DNA from 2 places in the Mesorhizobium sp. WSM4821 genome. Region 1 is predicted to be linked to the other one. Evidence: riboswitches for the same ligand, from Rfam matches in the RefSeq annotation. Region 1 holds a riboswitch; the other holds the start of a gene.
The links. A riboswitch is a leader RNA that binds a small molecule or an ion and turns the genes downstream of it on or off. The one in region 1 is predicted to bind S-adenosylmethionine.
Positions count from the first base shown of each region.

Region 2: another riboswitch for S-adenosylmethionine. It lies ahead of metX (homoserine O-acetyltransferase MetX); the one in region 1 lies ahead of AC0NID_RS02080 (O-succinylhomoserine sulfhydrylase).

Region 1 is NZ_CM148371.1:460,606-469,088, reverse strand. It holds gene argF (ornithine carbamoyltransferase) at 1-474, shown strand, start outside; gene AC0NID_RS02095 (Hsp33 family molecular chaperone) at 568-1,602, shown strand; gene apaG (Co2+/Mg2+ efflux protein ApaG) at 1,726-2,118, opposite strand; gene AC0NID_RS02085 (ceramide glucosyltransferase) at 2,343-3,497, shown strand; gene AC0NID_RS02080 (O-succinylhomoserine sulfhydrylase) at 3,511-4,701, opposite strand; SAM riboswitch at 4,776-4,853, opposite strand; gene AC0NID_RS02075 (2'-deoxycytidine 5'-triphosphate deaminase) at 4,979-6,073, shown strand; gene AC0NID_RS02070 (ABC transporter substrate-binding protein) at 6,164-6,937, shown strand; gene AC0NID_RS02065 (ISAs1 family transposase) at 7,101-8,096, opposite strand; gene araD1 (AraD1 family protein) at 8,285-8,483, opposite strand, start outside.
Region 2 is NZ_CM148371.1:2,019,335-2,027,817, forward strand. It holds gene metW (methionine biosynthesis protein MetW) at 1-344, opposite strand, end outside; gene metX (homoserine O-acetyltransferase MetX) at 460-1,629, opposite strand; SAM riboswitch at 1,750-1,827, opposite strand; gene hisC (histidinol-phosphate transaminase) at 1,967-3,076, shown strand; gene AC0NID_RS09705 (prephenate/arogenate dehydrogenase family protein) at 3,081-4,016, shown strand; gene AC0NID_RS09710 (PfkB family carbohydrate kinase) at 4,038-4,961, opposite strand; gene AC0NID_RS09715 (DUF2125 domain-containing protein) at 5,065-6,063, opposite strand; gene AC0NID_RS09720 (gamma-glutamylcyclotransferase) at 6,179-6,733, shown strand; gene AC0NID_RS09725 (quinone oxidoreductase family protein) at 6,815-7,795, opposite strand; gene AC0NID_RS09730 (GlxA family transcriptional regulator) at 7,966-8,483, shown strand, end outside.

The sequences.
Region 1 (8,483 bases):
GGTCCGGTTGCCGGCAAGACGATTGCCTGGACCGGTGACGGCAACAATGTGCTGCATTCCCTGCTGGAAGCCTCGGCACGATTTCGGTTCAATCTGAATGTCGCGGTGCCGGAAGGCAGCGAGCCGGCACAGAGGCATATCGACTGGTCGAAGACGCATGGCGGCAAGTTGAACTTCACCCGCTCGCCCGAGGAGGCCGTTCACGAGGCCGATTGCGTCGTCACCGACTGCTGGGTGTCGATGGGCCAGGAGCACCGTGCCCGCGGCCACAACGTCTTCTTGCCCTACCAGGTCAATGCGACGCTGATGGCGAAGGCAAAGCCGGACGCATTGTTCATGCACTGCCTGCCGGCGCATCGCGGCGAGGAGGTCACCGACGAGGTCATCGACGGGCCGCATTCGGTGGTGTTCGACGAAGCCGAGAACCGGCTCCACGCCCAGAAGGCGGTTCTGGCCTGGTGCCTGGGCGCTTGATCCGGGCAACCTTGATCCGGCGATGCGTGATGCCTATCTCAGGCGCATCACGTAAATCGAGCGCGTTTCGACGCATGCGCCCCGGAGGGCGGCATGGCCGCGCCCCGGAGCTTTGTCATGTTGGAAACTTATCAGTTGGCTGAACATCAACCCAAACTCGGCGAATTCGGCTACGCCGGGGACGATCACGTCGTGCCCTTCGAGGTCGGCCCGCTCGACGTGCGCGGCCGTACTGTCCAGCTCGGGCCGATGCTTGATGCGATCCTCAGCCGCCACGACTATCCCGAACCGGTCGCTCGTCTCCTCGCGGGAGCCTGCGTGCTGACGGTGCTGCTTGGCACCTCGCTCAAGTTCGAGGGCAAGTTCATCCTGCAGACCCGCACCGACGGACCGGTCGACATGCTGGTCGCGGATTTTTCTACGCCGCATGCGTTGCGCGCCTATGCGCGCTTCGACGCCGACCGGCTTGAGGCCTTGACTGCTGCCGGCGAGACGTCGCAGCAGACGCTGCTCGGCAGTGGCGTCCTGGCGCTGACCATCGACCAGGGCGCCCACACGCAGCGCTACCAGGGCATCGTCCAACTCGATGGCGAGACGCTGGAGGAGGCCGCGCGCACCTATTTCCGCCAGTCGGAACAGATCCCGACCGACCTCAGGCTTTCGGTCGCCAAGCTGTTGACGCCCGGCGTCGGCGGCGCGCGCGAGCAGTGGCGCGCCGGCGGCATCCTGGCGCAATTCCTGCCGCAATCGCCGGAACGCATGCGTGTGCCCGATCTTCCGGGCGGCGACGGCGATCCACGCGAGGAGATCCACGATCCGGCCGACAATTCCTGGCAGGAACTGCTGGCGTTGCTTGGCACCATCGAGCCGACCGAGCTGATCGACCCTACGATCGGCGCCGAGCGGCTGCTTTACCGGCTGTTCCACGAGCATGGTGTTCGCGTCTTCGGCGGCGTTCCGGTCGCCGACCAGTGCTCATGCTCAAGGGAGAAGATCCGCGGCATCCTCGAAGGCTTTTCCGCCGAGGAGATCAGCGACAGCACCGAGGATGGCGGCATTCACGTCGCCTGCGAATTCTGCTCGAAGCAATATGACTTCGATCCGGCGGAGTTTGTAGCGGCGCAATAGACCATGATCCTGAATCGAAGGTCCGCGACAGCGAAATGTGGAAACCGGTTTTCGGAAAAGGTCATGGTCAATAAGAGATAGAGCCCCATCCCGATTCTATCGGGGTGGATCAGGCTCTAGCCGTCAGTTCACCGTGCGCCGCGTGCCTGGCAGGTCCAGCGAAAAGGCGGGGATGGCGATGTCGAACGTCTCACCCCGCTTGTTGCGCATCGTGTAGTGGCCGACCATGATGCCGGACGGCGTCGAGAGCGGGCAGCCGGACGTATATTGATAGCTATCGCCGGGGTTGAGTTCGGGCTGGTCGCCGACAACACCGGCGCCTCGCACTTCCTCGACCCGGCCGGTGCCGTCGGTGATGTGCCAGTAGCGTGACATCAACTGCACGAATTCGTCCGACTGGTTGTCGATCGTCACCTGGTAGCCCCAGACGTAACGGTTCTCCGACGGTTCCGAGCGATCCTCCAGATAGAACGGCCTGACCTGCACTTCGATGTTGCGGGTAACGGCGCTATACATGGGCTACTCCAAAACAATGCGAACGGGACCTTCGGCGCTCTCCGTGGCTTGGTCAACGGGATGTTTCCTGTCCTTGCCCGACCTCAAGGGCAGGTGCCGAAGAACAATGTCATTTAAGTGACACATGACAATGATGGTGTGCAGAGCCGGGCGACTCAGCATTCTCCCGAACTGCTGAAGACGGCCATCCTGCGGCCGGTCTTTTCCGGAGTGACCAGATATCGATGGAACTGACAGTCACAGCCGCCCTGCTTTCGACAGCTCTGCTTCTTTCAAATCTCGCCAGCATCCTGCTCGCCTCGCTGAAGCTGAAGCGGCCAAGCGAGGTTGCGCCGCCTACCGGCATGGCGCCGCCTGTGTCGATCGTCGTACCGTCGCGCGGCGTCGAGCCGTTTACCGAAGAAACGCTTGAGCGCGCCTTTTCACTCGACTGGCCGCGTTATGAACTCATCTTCTGCGTCGCCCATGCCGACGATCCCGTGGTCGAACCGATCACCAAGGCCATCGTCCGTTTTCCGGCCGTGTCGGCCCGGCTGCTCGTCGGCGATGACCGCATCAGCGGCAATCCGAAACTCAACAATTGCGTCAAGGGTTGGCAAGCGGCGCGTCACAAATGGGTCGTTCTTGCCGATTCCAACGTCCTTATGCCGAAGGACTATCTTCAGCATCTGATGGCCGCATGGCAGCCGGACACCGGCCTTGTCTGCTCGACGCCGATCGGCTCGCGGCCGGACCGGTTCTGGGCGGAGGTCGAATGCGCTTTCCTCAACACGCTGCAGGCGCGCTGGCAATATACCGGGGAGGCGCTCGGCCTCGGTTTCGCCCAGGGCAAGAGCATGTTGTGGAACAAGCCCATGCTCGAAGCCAATGGCGGTATCCGCGCGCTTGCCGCCGAGATTGCCGAGGATGCCGCGGCGACCAAGCTGGTCAACGGGCTCGGGCTGCACGTCAATCTGGTCGCCTCGCCCTTCGAGCAGCCGCTCGGTTTGCGCACATTTGGCGAAATCTGGTCGCGCCAGGCCCGCTGGGCACGCTTGCGTCGCGTCACCTTCCCGCAGTTCTTCGCGCCCGAAGTCCTGGTCGGCGCGACGCCGCCGCTGGTGCTTGCGCTGGTTGCAGCGGCCGGCGCCGGCTTCAGTCTGCCGGCAACCGCCCTTGCCGTGCTGATGGCTGCCTATCTCCCGGAATGCGCCCTGGCCTCGGCCAAGGGCTGGCACCTGTCTCTGCGCATGATCCCGGCGATGATCGTACGGGATGTGATGCTTCCCGCCATTTGGGCGCGAGGCTGGTTCGGCGGTGCCGTCGACTGGCGCGGCAATGCAATGACCATCCAGACCAAAACCGTCGCGGAGCTGGAAGAGACACCGTCTGGCGCCTGAAGCCGCCCTATCCCTATTTGGCGGCGTTCAATGCCTGCTCGACGTCCGCAAGCAGATCGTCGGTGTCTTCCAGGCCGACAGACAGCCTGAGCGTGCCCGGCCCGATGCCGAGTTCGGCGCGTGCCTCGTCGCTCAGATTCTTGTGCGTCGTCGTCGCCGGATGGGTGATCAGGCTCTTGGCGTCGCCGAGATTATTGGAGATCAGCACGATATCCAGCGCGTTCTGGAAGGCGAAAGCCGCCTGCTTGCCGCCCTTGACGTCGAGGCAGATCAGCGTCGAGCCGCCTGACATCTGCTTCTTGACGACGGCCGCCTGCGGGTGATCGGCGCGGCCGGGATAGATGACACGGGCAATCTCCGGGCGCGCGGCGAGAAAATCCGCGATCCGGCCGGCACTTTCCGTTTGCTGGCGCACGCGCAGCGGCAGCGTCTCCAGGCCCTTCAGCAGCGTCCAGGCGTTGAACGGCGACAGGCTGGGACCGGTGTGGCGGAAATAGTCGTGCAGGTTCTCGTCGATCCACTTCTTGTCTGACAGGATGATGCCGCCGAGACAGCGCCCCTGGCCATCGATGTGCTTGGTCGCCGAATAGACGACGATATGGGCGCCGAGCTGCAATGGCTTCTGCTGCAAGGGCGTGGCGAAGACATTGTCGACGATCAGCCGCGCGCCGATCGAATTGGCGAGCGAGGCGACGGCGGCGATATCGACGACTTCCAGCGTAGGATTGGTCGGGCTTTCCAGGAAGAACACCTTGGTGTTGGGTCTGACCGCCTTTTCCCAATTGGCGATGTCGGTGCCGTCGACCAGCGTCGCCTCGATGCCGTATCTCGGCGCCAGCGTCTCGACCACCCAGCGGCAGGAGCCGAACAGGGCGCGCGCCGCCACGATATGGTCGCCGGCCTTGGCGCTGCACAGCAACGCCGCCGTCACCGCCGCCATGCCGGATGCCGTGGCGCGGGCATCTTCGGCGCCTTCCAGCGCGCACATCCGCTTTTCGAACATGTCGACCGTCGGATTGGCGTAGCGCGAATAGATGAAGCCTGGCTCCTCGCCCTTGAAGCGCGCTTCCGCCGCTTGCGCCGTGTCGTAGACATAGCCTTGCGTGAGATACATTGCCTCGGAGGTCTCGCCGAAGCCGGAACGCAGCGTTCCCGCATGCACCAGTGCAGTCTGAGGCTTCCAGTTGCGCTTCATGGTCGTCATCGCCTTGTTCCAAACACCAAAAGTGGTCCAAACACAAAAAAACCGGTCGCGAAAGTCGCAACCGGTCCAAACGGCCTTGCGGCCTGACGGTCCTTTAGCGACTTGTTTAACGTGGCTGCAAGCCGACCGGCCAAATCACCACGGGATAACGACCCTTTAGACCTGCACCGCGCTTGCGTCAATTGCCGGCATGATTAAGAGGTTTGTACCAAGCTTTGCGGCAGGAACCCTGCGACAAAACAGGGACCTCGCCCGGCCTTTCGAGCGGAGCCAGACTTTGCGGCAGACAGGCATTCTTCCTGATCAGGATATTTCCGCGCTGTTCCAGTCGGGCGCGCTGAAGTCGCGGCGCGCGCTTGATGCCGACCAGATCCAGCCGGCCAGCCTCGACCTCAGGCTTGGCGACAGGGCCTGGCGGGTGCGCGCCTCCTTCCTGCCCGGCCCGAACCACAGGGTTGCTGAAAAACTCGACCGACTGAAGCTGCACGAAATCAATCTCGCCGACGGTGCGGTGCTGGAGACCGGTTGCGTCTATATCGTGCCGCTGCTCGAGTGCCTGGCGCTTCCGGAAAACATTTCGGCTTCGGCCAATCCGAAGAGCTCCACCGGACGGCTCGACATCTTTACCCGGGTGATGACCGATCGCGGCCACGAGTTCGACAAGATCGCTGCCGGCTACGATGGCCCGCTCTATCTGGAGGTTAGCCCGCGAACCTTTCCGATCGTCGTTCGTGCCGGCTCGCGGCTGTCGCAGATCAGGTTCCGCACCGGCAACGCGCTCTTGTCCGAGAGCGAGCTACACGAATTGCACCGTGCCGAGACGCTCGTCGCTACCGAGCCACCCAACATTTCCGGTGGCGGCATCGCGCTGTCAATCGATCTCGATGGCGACAAGGACGGCCTGGTAGGCTACCGCGGCAAGCACCACACCGGTCTGGTCGATGTCGACAAGCGCGCCGCGCAGGACATCGTCGATTTCTGGGAGCCGCTCTACAAGCGCGGCGCCGGCGAATTGGTGCTCGATCCGGACGAATTCTATATCCTCGTCAGCCAGGAGGCGGTGCACGTGCCGCCGCTCTATGCCGCCGAGATGACGCCCTTCGATCCATTGGTCGGCGAATTCCGTGTCCATTATGCCGGTTTCTTCGATCCGGGTTTTGGCCACTCGGCGACCGGCGGCACCGGCAGCAGGGCGGTGCTCGAAGTGCGCAGCCACGAAGTGCCTTTCATCCTCGACCACGGCCAGATCGTCGGGCGGCTGGTCTACGAGCATATGCTGAAGCGGCCGCAGGCACTCTACGGCACCGATCTCGGCTCGAACTATCAGGCGCAGGGCCTGAAACTGTCCAAGCATTTCCGCGCCGCGCGCTGATCGTTCATCACAATCAGACCGTGCTTGCCTGACCTTGCGGGTCGTGCTTGGCTGTGCTCAGCCGTCAAGGTGACTGGAAAAGGGAACAAAATGCAGATTTCAAGATGGATCGCATCAGCAGCAACAGCTGCCATGCTGGTGATATCGGCCGGGTCCTTGTCGGCGCAAGCACAGGAAAAATTGAAGATCGGCACCGAAGGCGCCTATCCGCCATTCAACACCATGACCGCGGATGGCAAGCTTGTCGGCTTCGATATCGACATCGCCGAGGCGCTTTGCGCCAAGATGAAGGTCGAATGCGAACTTGTCACCCAGGACTGGGACGGCATGATTCCGGCGCTTCAGGCCAGAAAGTTCGACGCCATCATCGCGTCCATGAGCATTACCGAGGAGCGCAAGAAGCAGGTCTCCTTCACCAACAAATACTACACGACGCCGCTTTCACTGGTGGCCCTGAAGGACACCGATATTGCGTCGACCGAACCCGCCGCACTCGCCGGCAAGATAGTTGGCGCCCAGGCTTCGACCACCCAAGCCGACTTTGCCCAGGACGTCTATGGCAAGGCCGGCGCCGAGGCGAAACTCTATCCGACGCAGGAAGAGGCGGTCGCCGATCTGATGAACGGCCGCCTCGATGCCGTCCTTTCGGACAAGTTCGTGCTGATGGACTGGATGAAGAAGTCGAGCGACGGCTGCTGCAAGATGGTCGGCGACGTCGAGGGCACCGAGACGGAAGCGGGGATCGCCGTGCGCCAGGAAGACAATGCATTGCGCGAGAAGCTCAACGCCGCCATCGATGCGATTGTCGCCGACGGCACCTACAAGAAGATCCAGGCGAAATATTTCGACTTCGATATTTATTGAGGTTGGAACTGCCAATCTTCCCCATTGAGGGGGAGATGTCCGGCAGGCCAGAGGGGTCGTTGCGCGTAACGTGCCACCGCCCGCCACGAGAGACTGCGTTGGCCATTTATGTGAGACGACGCCCTTTGTCACCTTCGGTGACATCTCCCCCTCAAGGGCAGGGCTATCGCATATGGCTCAGAGCGTTGATGAGGTAGTCGTCGTTCCATGCGCATTTCTTGATACGGTGACTGATGGGAACTTTCTGCAGATCGGCGCTCTGCAGGATGTTTTTTGCGATCCTGTTGAGGATAGCGGTGTTGGCGGGAGCATTGTCTTTTCGGGCACGGCTAAGGTCTTCATCGAAGTGAACATCGAGCATCCAGTGGAGGCCGTTTTCGATCTGCCAGTGGGACCTTGTGATATCGAGCGCCTGTTCGGGCGTGAGGAGGCTGGAGCCCATGAACAGACGGCTTTTCGGCTTGTCTTGGCCGCGGCGCGTGGTGATGCGGAGATAGGTGGTATGACCCGGCATGAGAGGTTTTTCGGCGGGAATGACTTCGGCTTGGCGCCACTCTTCACGGCCATGGCTGAACTCGGCCTTTTGTGCGCTTTGCGGGATAGAGCGGACGAACTGCTCTACGGCCTGGCGTCGCCAATAACGGCGGTTGCCCTTCAAAGCCAGCACGTAATTGGCACCGCGATCGATGATAGCCTTGGCCATGCGACGGTGGCAGTGGAGGGCATCAGCGGTAACGATTTTGTCCGTCAAATCAATCAGTTCGACAACTTTCAGCGCCGCCTCGACCTCGTTCTCGCCAAGCCCCGGCGACGAAGCTGCCAGACACAACCGGGTCGTGGTGGCGAAGGCCGAGACCGTCAGTGGCGGGCTGGCAGCCTGCCCTTTCTCGTAGGCGCGCCGCAGGGCTTTACCATCGAGTGCCACGACTTCACCATCGGTCTCGGCAACGGCCTGAGCGAAACCGGCGGCAAAGACGGCGAAAGCGCGTTCGAACGCCTGCCGGTCCATCAGCCGCAGCAACCGCGAGAAGGTGTCGTGGCTAGGCGCACTATCATAGTCGATCAGCCGCGAAAGCACCGCCTTGCGGTTCTCGGCAAACAAGGCAAACTCGGTCGCCGTCGTCGCTCCACACAGGCTCGCAGCCACCATCATCACCATGATGTCGCCAAGCCGATGCGAGGCATTACCAGCCCGCGGGTCAGGCAGCGCCTCAAAACAACTATCCAGACAGGAAATGGCAGTCGCTCCTTTGCTAAACTGCCATTCTCAAGAATCCTTCCCCGCCTTCAACGCAACAGAAAAATCCCATATGCGATTCCCCTGCCCTCAAGGGGGAGAACACCCGATCAAAGCGCCTTCACGGCCACCTTCACCGGCTGCTCGATTTCGAGCGGGTTGCGCAGCGGCAGGCCGAAATCCTTGGCCTCGATCTCGAAAACGTCGCCAGCCTCCGTCCTGATGCCGTCGGCGAACGACAGCGTCGCTGTGCCGAACATATGCACATGCACGTCGCCCGGCTGGCGGAAGGCCGAATATTTGAAGTGG
Region 2 (8,483 bases), 1.6 Mb from region 1:
GAGACGATGGCGTGCTTGCCGATCCTGAGCAACTCGTCGAGCACCAGCTTTGGGTTGCGGGTCGCCTGCAAGGTCTGCGAGAGAACGACGAAATCAAAACCCTTGTCGGGATAGAATTCGAGGTCCTTGTCGGCGTCGCCCTGGATGACCGACAGGCCGCGCGCCACGCATTCGTTGACGCCGCGCTGCGACAGTTCCATCCCGCGGCCGTCGACCTGCTTCGTTGCCTGCAGCAATTCGAGCAGCAGCCCGTCGCCGGAGCCGACGTCGAGCACCCGCGACTGCGCCGGGATGAGATCGGCGACGACTTCGAGGTCGACGCGCTGGGCATGGTTGACACTCATGGTCGTGCCTCTTCCGCTGCGCATGATCCCGATCCGAAAAGTCTGCAACTTTTCGGGGTCATGCGCTGATGCCTGGCGCATGATGCCGATCCGGAACGCCTGCGCCCTTTCGAGATCATGCGCTGAGCCCCCTGGCGCGGGCCGCCGAGGCGATGAAGCCGTTGATGGCGGCAAACAGCTCCGGCTCGTCGAGCAGGAAGGCGTCGTGGCCGCGATCGGTCTCGATCTCGACGAAGGATACCGAGGCGCCGGCCGCGTTCAGCGCGTGAACGACCGAGCGGCTCTCCTCGGTCGGGAACAGCCAGTCGCTAGTGAAGGAGACCAGGCAAAAACGGGTCTTGTTGCCGGCGAAGGCGTCGGCCAGCCGTCCGCCATGGTCGGCGGCGAGGTCGAAATAGTCCATTGCCCTGGTCATGTAGAGATAGGAATTGGCGTCGAAACGGTCGACGAAGGTCATGCCCTGATGGCGCAGATAACTTTCGATCTGGAAATCCGCGTCGAAACCGAAGGTGAGCGCTTCACGGTCCTGAAGGTTGCGGCCGAATTTCCGGTGCAAGGCCGCCTCCGACAGATAGGTGATGTGAGCGGCCATGCGCGCCACCGCCAGTCCTTTTTCCGGGCGCTTGCCATGCTCGAAATATTTGCCGCCATGCCAGTCCGGATCAGCCATCACCGCTTGCCGGCCGACCTCATGGAAAGCGATGTTCTGCGAGGAATGGCGCGCGCCGGTGGCGATCGGCAACGCCGAGAAAACGCGCTCCGGATAGCTCGACGCCCACTGCAGCACCTGCATGCCGCCCATCGACCCGCCGAGCACCGAGAATAGTTTGTCGATGCCGAAATGGTCGACCAGCATCAACTGCGCCCGAACCATGTCGCGGATAGTGATGATCGGCAGGTCGAGCCCGTAAGGCTTGCCGGTGGCGGGGTTGGTCGAGGCGGGGCCGGTGGAGCCGAGGCAGCCGCCGATAACGTTGGAGCAGATGACGAAGAAGCGGTTGGTGTCGATGATCCTGCCGGGGCCGATCAGCACTTCCCACCAGCCCGGCTTGCCGGTCACCGGATTGGTGCTGGCGACATGCTGGTCGCCGGTCAGCGCATGGCAGACGAGGATCGCGTTGGAGCGGGCTTCGTTGAGCGTGCCGTAGGTCTTGTAGGCGATCTGAAACGGCGACAACAGCGTGCCGGCGTCGAGCTTGAGCGGCTTGTCGGCACCGAAACGCAACACCGGGCTCGACGGCTCGTCGGCCTCGTTGTTGGTTCTTTTAGCGCGCAGCGCGACCATCGCGTCCCTCTTACACTAACCCATCGCGCTTTCCGAAAATCAGAACCGATTTTCGGGCCGATGCAATTGTCCGGCCGGTTGCGGACAATAAAAAACCGGCATTGCCTTCGCAAAGCCGGTTACAGGATGCAAACGGCCCTTTAGCGAGTTGTTTAACGTGGCTGCAAGCCGACCGGCCAAATCACCACGGGATTTCGCCTCTCTTCTAGGACCGGCGCGCCCCGGCGTCAACGGCCAGCCGCTCACCCATGATTGCCGCCTCTCGACATTCCAGGCCGCGGCTTGTATTTCCGCTGCGGCTTCCTGGGTGGAAGCGTTCTCGACGGATTTTTGCAATATGAACCAGGCATCGGATCAGGCACGTCCAACGCCCCGCGCGGGGATCATGGACATCGAAGCCTATGTGCCGGGCAAAAGCACGGCGCCGGCCGGTGTCGCCAAGGTCCACAAATTGTCGTCGAACGAGAACCCTCTCGGCCCCTCGCCGAAGGCCATAGAGGCCGCGCGCGACGTCGCTGCCAGGCTCGACATCTATCCCGACGGCACCGCCAGGCGCCTTAGGGAGGCGATCGCCGAGGTGCATGGCCTCAATCCGGCGAACATCATCTGTTCCAATGGTTCCGACGAGATTCTGGGCCTGCTTGCGCAGACCTATCTCGCGCCCGGCGATGAAGCCGTCATCACCGAACACGGCTTCATGGTCTACAAGATCTACATTCAGTCGGCAGGTGCCGTTCCGGTGTCGGTCAAGGAAACCAATGAGCGGGCCGACGTCGACGCGATCCTCGCCGCCGTGACACCGCGCACCAGGATCATTTTCCTCGCCAATCCCAACAACCCGACTGGTACCTATCTGCCGTTCCAGGAGGTGCGCCGCCTGCATGCCGGCCTGCCCCGGAATGTGCTTCTGGTGCTGGATGCTGCCTATGCCGAATATGTCCGCCGCAACGACTATGAAGCTGGCGTCGAACTTGTGGCTGGCGCGGAAAACGTGGTCATGACCCGCACCTTCTCCAAGCTCGGCTTGGGAGGCGCGCGGGTCGGCTGGATGTACGCGCCGATGCATGTCATCGACGCGATCAACCGTGTGCGCGGTCCCTTCAACGTCAACGCGACGGCGATCGAGGCCGGCATTGCCGCGATCCGCGACCGTGCCCATGTCGAGCGCAGCGTGGCGCATAACGAGACCTGGCTGCCATGGGTGAGCGAGGAATTGACCAGGCTCGGGCTGCGGGTGACGCCGAGCGTCGGCAATTTCGTCCTCATCCACTTTCCCGAGGACAAAAAACATTCGGCTGAAGCTGCGGACAATTACCTCGCCGCGCGCGGCTACATATTGCGGCGCGTTTCCGGCTACGGCTTCCCGAATGCACTGCGCATGAGCATCGGCACCGAAGAGGCCAATCGCGGCGTTGTAGCCGCCCTCACGACATTTTTGAAAAGCTGAAGCAATGACATCACCGATGTTCGAAAAGATCGCGCTGGTCGGCATCGGCCTCATCGGCTCGTCGCTGGCCCGCGTCATCCGTCGCGAAGGCCTTGCCCGCCACGTTGCCATCTCGACGCGCAGCAAAACGACGCTGGCGCGGGCAAGCGAACTCGGCCTAGGCTGCTCCTACACGATGGACGCGAAAGAGGCGGTCCGCGATGCCGACCTGATCATCGTCTCGGTACCGGTCGGCTCTTCGGGCGAGGTTGCCGAGGAAATCGCGCCGGCGCTGAAGCAGGGCGCCATTCTCACCGATGTCGGTTCGACCAAGGCGTCGGTCATCGCGCAGATTGGGCCGCATGTGCCTGATGGCGTGCATTTCATTCCCGGCCATCCGTTGGCCGGCACTGAAAAATCAGGCCCGGACGCCGGCTTTGCCGAGCTGTTCGAAAACCGCTGGTGCATCTTCACGCCGTTGCCCGGCACCGATCCGGCAGCCTTGGAAAAGCTTTCGGAATTCTGGCGCCGCTGCGGCTCCAACATCGACACGATGGATCCCCAGCATCACGACATGACGCTGGCCATCGTCTCGCATCTGCCGCACATCATCGCCTACAACATCGTCGGCACCGCCGACGATCTGCAGTCGGTGACCAAGTCCGAAGTCATCAAATATTCGGCCTCCGGCTTTCGCGACTTCACCCGCCTTGCCGCCTCCGACCCGACCATGTGGCGGGATGTCTGCCTGCACAACAAGGATGCCATCCTCGAGATGCTGGCGCGGTTCTCGGAAGATCTGGCGTCGCTGCAGCGGGCGATCCGCTGGGGCGACGGCGAAAAGCTGTTCGACCTGTTCACCCGCACCCGCGCCGTCCGCCGCTCGATCATCGAGGCCGGCCAGGACATCGACGCGCCGGACTTTGGCCGGCAGGCAGTCGAGCACCCTGTAAAGGGGTAGGCTCTCTCAGACCGGCCAGTCTCAGGCCGGCCAGTGTGCCGCCATCATCGCCAGCGTCTCGGCCCTGTCCGGTGCGCCGAGCCTGCCGCCGAAGCGCAGGCATTTGAGCGCGGCGGCGGCGCTGGCAAAGCGCAATGCCAGTTCGATCGGCATGGCTTCCGCCAGTCCGACGGCGAAGGCGCCGTGAAACACGTCGCCGGCGGCAAGCGTATCCACGGCCTTGATGCCTGGCGCTGCGACATGGCGCACGGACCCCACCGAGCGGTCGAACCACCAGCTTCCCGCCGCGCCGCCCGTCACGGCGACGAACGCATCGGTGCGTCTGGCCAGCGTTTCACAGGCCTTTTGCGGGGTTTGCTCCTCGCCGCAGAGGATGAGCGCCGCCGGCTCCGATGCGACGATGTGCGAGGCCAGCGGAAACAGGCGTTCCAGCACGTCGCGTGGCGCGGTGTCGGCATCCAGTATGGCCGGACGGCCGATTGCGCGCGCCGCAGCAAGGGCCAGAGCCGCGGCGCCCGGCCAGCGCACGTCGACCATGACGGCATCGAATACCGACAGGTCGCGGACAGGCAGCGCCTCGGGGTCGGCCTGTGCCCGCCTGTCGTAGAAGGGAACGATGATGCGCTCGCCATGAGTATCGACCAAGATGGCCGACAGCGCCGACCGCGCACCGGTGACGCGCCGGACAAGGCTGCAATCGACGCCCTCGGCCTCGATCCCGGCGACCAGCTGATCGCCGACTGGGTCGTCCCCCGCGCTCGCCCACAGCGATACGTCGGCGCCGAGGCGGCGTGCGGCGCAGGCTGCGCTCGAAGCCATGCCCGAGGCGATCTGTACGCCGTCGGACGCGATGAACTTGCCCTGACGTGTCGGAAGCGTGTCGACGCCAAGGATCGTATCGAGCGTCAGCGCGCCAACACTGAGGAGCTTCACCGGGCTGTTCATCTATCTTCCTGTTTGATCATGTTCTTTTTCCGAACCAAAGGTCAGCGACGCAAAAACTGGGTCCCACTTTTTGCTTCACTGACCTTCGGTTCGGGATCATGGTCTAATCGACCGGGCTGATCTTGCCCAGCGGGATGAAACCGAGCGAGGTCTTGCCCTTGACGATCTTCAGGGGCATCGACGGTTCGTTGCCAAGCAGCGCCAATCCGGCAAAACCGGTCTTGATCTGGCTCTTCTGCTCGGGAATGGCCTTGACGAGGATTGCCGCCACGGCTTTCGGGTCGCTGATTTTGATCATCAGGTCGGCGTCGATAAGCCCGTCGGCATCGACCGACACCGGGCCGGAAACGGTGATGCGCGCGGTTCCCGACGACAGATCGAGCTTGCCGATATCGATCGCCTGGCCGCGCAGGCTCCTTGGCTGCGTCTTGATCAGCGCCACGCCGTTCTTCAGCGTCACATCGCCGCCGCCGTCGAGCGGCGGCAGCAAGCGGCCATCGATCGCCCGCGGATCGATTTCGAGATCGGTAAAACTCCCGGCATAGTCGATGTCCTGGCCATTCGGCCGCAGTTGTCCGGCCGCCGTCCCTGCGCTGAACAGCTCGACCGGGTCTGTACCGTCCGTCGGATCGGTCTGGCCGGACAGGCCCTCCGCCTCAAGCGAAACGCGCCGGGGCAGCGGCCAGGACAGTTTCACATTCGCTCGCAGCGTGTCCCAGTCGATCCACAGCAGCGCCATCCCCGGAACGGAGGCCCTGAGCGGCCCGCGCAGGTCGGCGCCAGGCGACAGGATTTGGGTGACATGCGTGGCTGCGCTGAGGCTGCCGAGCGAGGCGGCGACGTTCCTGGTGTCGTCCTGATAAGCCAGACTGTCGCAGGAAATGGCGAAGCTCAGCGGATAGCCGCTGACCGTGAGGTTGGCGCAGTCCGCCTGGATGCCATTGCCGTTGAGCTCGGCCACCGTTTTGTCGGCCTCGTTCTTGACCTTGTCTGCCAGGTAGAACCAGCCGGCGCTGTAGAGGCCGAACGGCACGACGACGAAAGCGCCGAGCCAGGAGAGGCGGCGGAGGAAATTCGGCGGGCGCTCGTCACTCGACGTCATGCTGTGGCTCTCATTAGCGCGTGTTGCAGATGTCGTTTCCGGCAACATCAGGTAGACGGAGATGGATTGAAAAAACACCGATTCCGGTGGCGGTGTTGCAACCAGGCTTGGCGATATGGGCGATTTTTGGGTTTTTGGCTACGGTTCGCTGATCTGGCGGCCCGGATTCGCGCATGTCGAGACGCGCCGCGCCCGCCTGCACGGCTACCGCCGGTCGCTGTGCGTCTACTCTTTCGTGCACCGCGGCACGCGCGAGCGGCCTGGCCTGGTGCTCGGCCTCGACCGTGGCGGCTCCTGCATCGGGCTGGCTTTCCGCGTCCCCGGCGATCTGCGCAACGAGGTCATTACCTATCTGCGCGAGCGTGAACTGGTCACCAATGTCTATGTCGAGCGCATGCTTAGCATTCGCCTGGACGAGGGCGGGGGTGAGAACGGCAGGGGCAAGACGGACGGGGGCGAGACGGTTTCGGCGGTCGCCTATGTGGTCGACCGTAGCCACGAGCAATATGCCGGCGCGCTCGATGCGGCCGATGCGGCGACCGTCGTTCGCGGCGCCGTCGGCCAGTCCGGAAAGAACGAGGATTACGTCTCCAGCACGCTGGAGCACCTCGAGGCACTGGGAATCCGCGACCACTGGCTGGAAGAGGTGGCGGAACGGATCGGGTCGTAATCTTCTTTCGTTGTTTTGACCATGATCTCAAGCGAGAACCGGTTCTCACGTTTGGCTTTCGGTTCTCGATGATGGCCCGGGCTACATTCTGAAAACCTGCTTTCCGAGATCAGCACGATCCAGGCTGTTTGTAACAGCGAGCTCGGACTCCGTCAGCGGATGGATGCCGCCGACAGGGACATGGAAATCCGGTTGGCCGAAGATGTCGACAATCTCGCGCAACACTGGCCGGTCGGCTTCGACAGGCGGCGAAAAGAAGTAGCGGTAGATATTTGCCCTGATCTCGACGCCGCTCAGCAGCACGTCGAAATTGTGCAGTTCGAAACGCTCGGTGCTCATGCCGCCATTGATGATCACCTGCCCGCCCATCGCGAGGGTGCGGATCAATTCGCCACTGGCGGGGCCGCCGACATTATCGATGATCCCGTTCAGCCCTGCGCCGCCGGTCATGTCCATGACCGCTTCCCTGATGCCGACCTTTAAGCCCGACAGATCAAGGATGGCGGTGGCGCCAAGCGCCTTCAGGTCCAGCCTGTCGGGAGAGCGTCGCACCAGCGCGATCACCTTGATGCCGCGCCGTTGGGCGAACTGCATTACCATCGTCGAAACCGATGAATAGCCGGCCGTGACGGCCAGCCACTGGCCAGGCTGCACACGGGAATCCGCAAGCAGATCCCAGGCGGTGATGGGGTTCACCATCTGCCCGGCGCGTTCGACCGGATAGTCAGCGGGAAGCGGAATCAGCCATTCGGCCGGAACCGCCGCATATTCGGCCCAGCTGTTGTAGTAGCTGAATGCGACAAGCGTGCCCGGTTCCAAAACGACGTTCGCGCCCACGGCCTCGACAATGCCGGCGCCATGGTTTCCGGCTATCTGCCGGGGAAAATGTGGCTTCTTCGGTTCGGGATAGAGGTTCTGGATGAACAGGAAGTCGCCAGGATTGACCGAGGCGGAGACCATCCTGAGCAGCACTTGGCCGTCGCCAATTCGCGGCATGGGCATGTCGTGCAGATAAAGCACGTCCCGCGGCGCGCCGATTGCGTCGAATACAATTGCTTTCATGTCGGTCTCCAGTAACGGGCGATCCGGGGGAAGCAAGCCTGGACGTCACCAGATTGCAGCACCGTCGTTTGCATCGGTGTCGCGGAGCCTAAGATCGCTGGCAAAAGTCGGAATTGGCAGATTTGACAATCTATATGCTAAACTTGCCATAGCTGTTCAAAGGAGGCATCTTGGACAATCATCCCGTCCACGCCGTGATCTGGCTGCCGTCGACCTTCTATTCGGCCGTCGCCGCGACACTTGTCGAAATGTTCGAGCTGGTGAACACCATTCGCGGCGCGCCGGCGATTTCCTTCGAATTCGTGGCGCGGCAGGCCGACGCCGCGACGACGTCTGGAATTTCCTTTCACACCAGGCGCGAACCCTCGCAGCGCATGGACCTGCTGGTCCTGCTGGCCATGCCCGGCATGCAAATCCCCGAGCTTGTTGCGGCTCTGGAGGAAGAGAGCCGCCATGCCGCGCCGCTTGTCGCAAGCGCGCAGCGCGACGGCGCTATCATCGCCGCGCATTGCGGGGCCGGTTACTTCCTGGCGGATGCCGGTCTTCTCGACCAAAAGCGCGCAACGATCTCCTGGTGGCTGAAGGCCGATGCCCAGCGCCGCTTTCCGGAGGTACGTTGGGACGCTTCGCGTGTGCTGATCGGAGACGGGCGGATCTACACTTGCGGCGGCGGTTTTTCAGGTCTGGA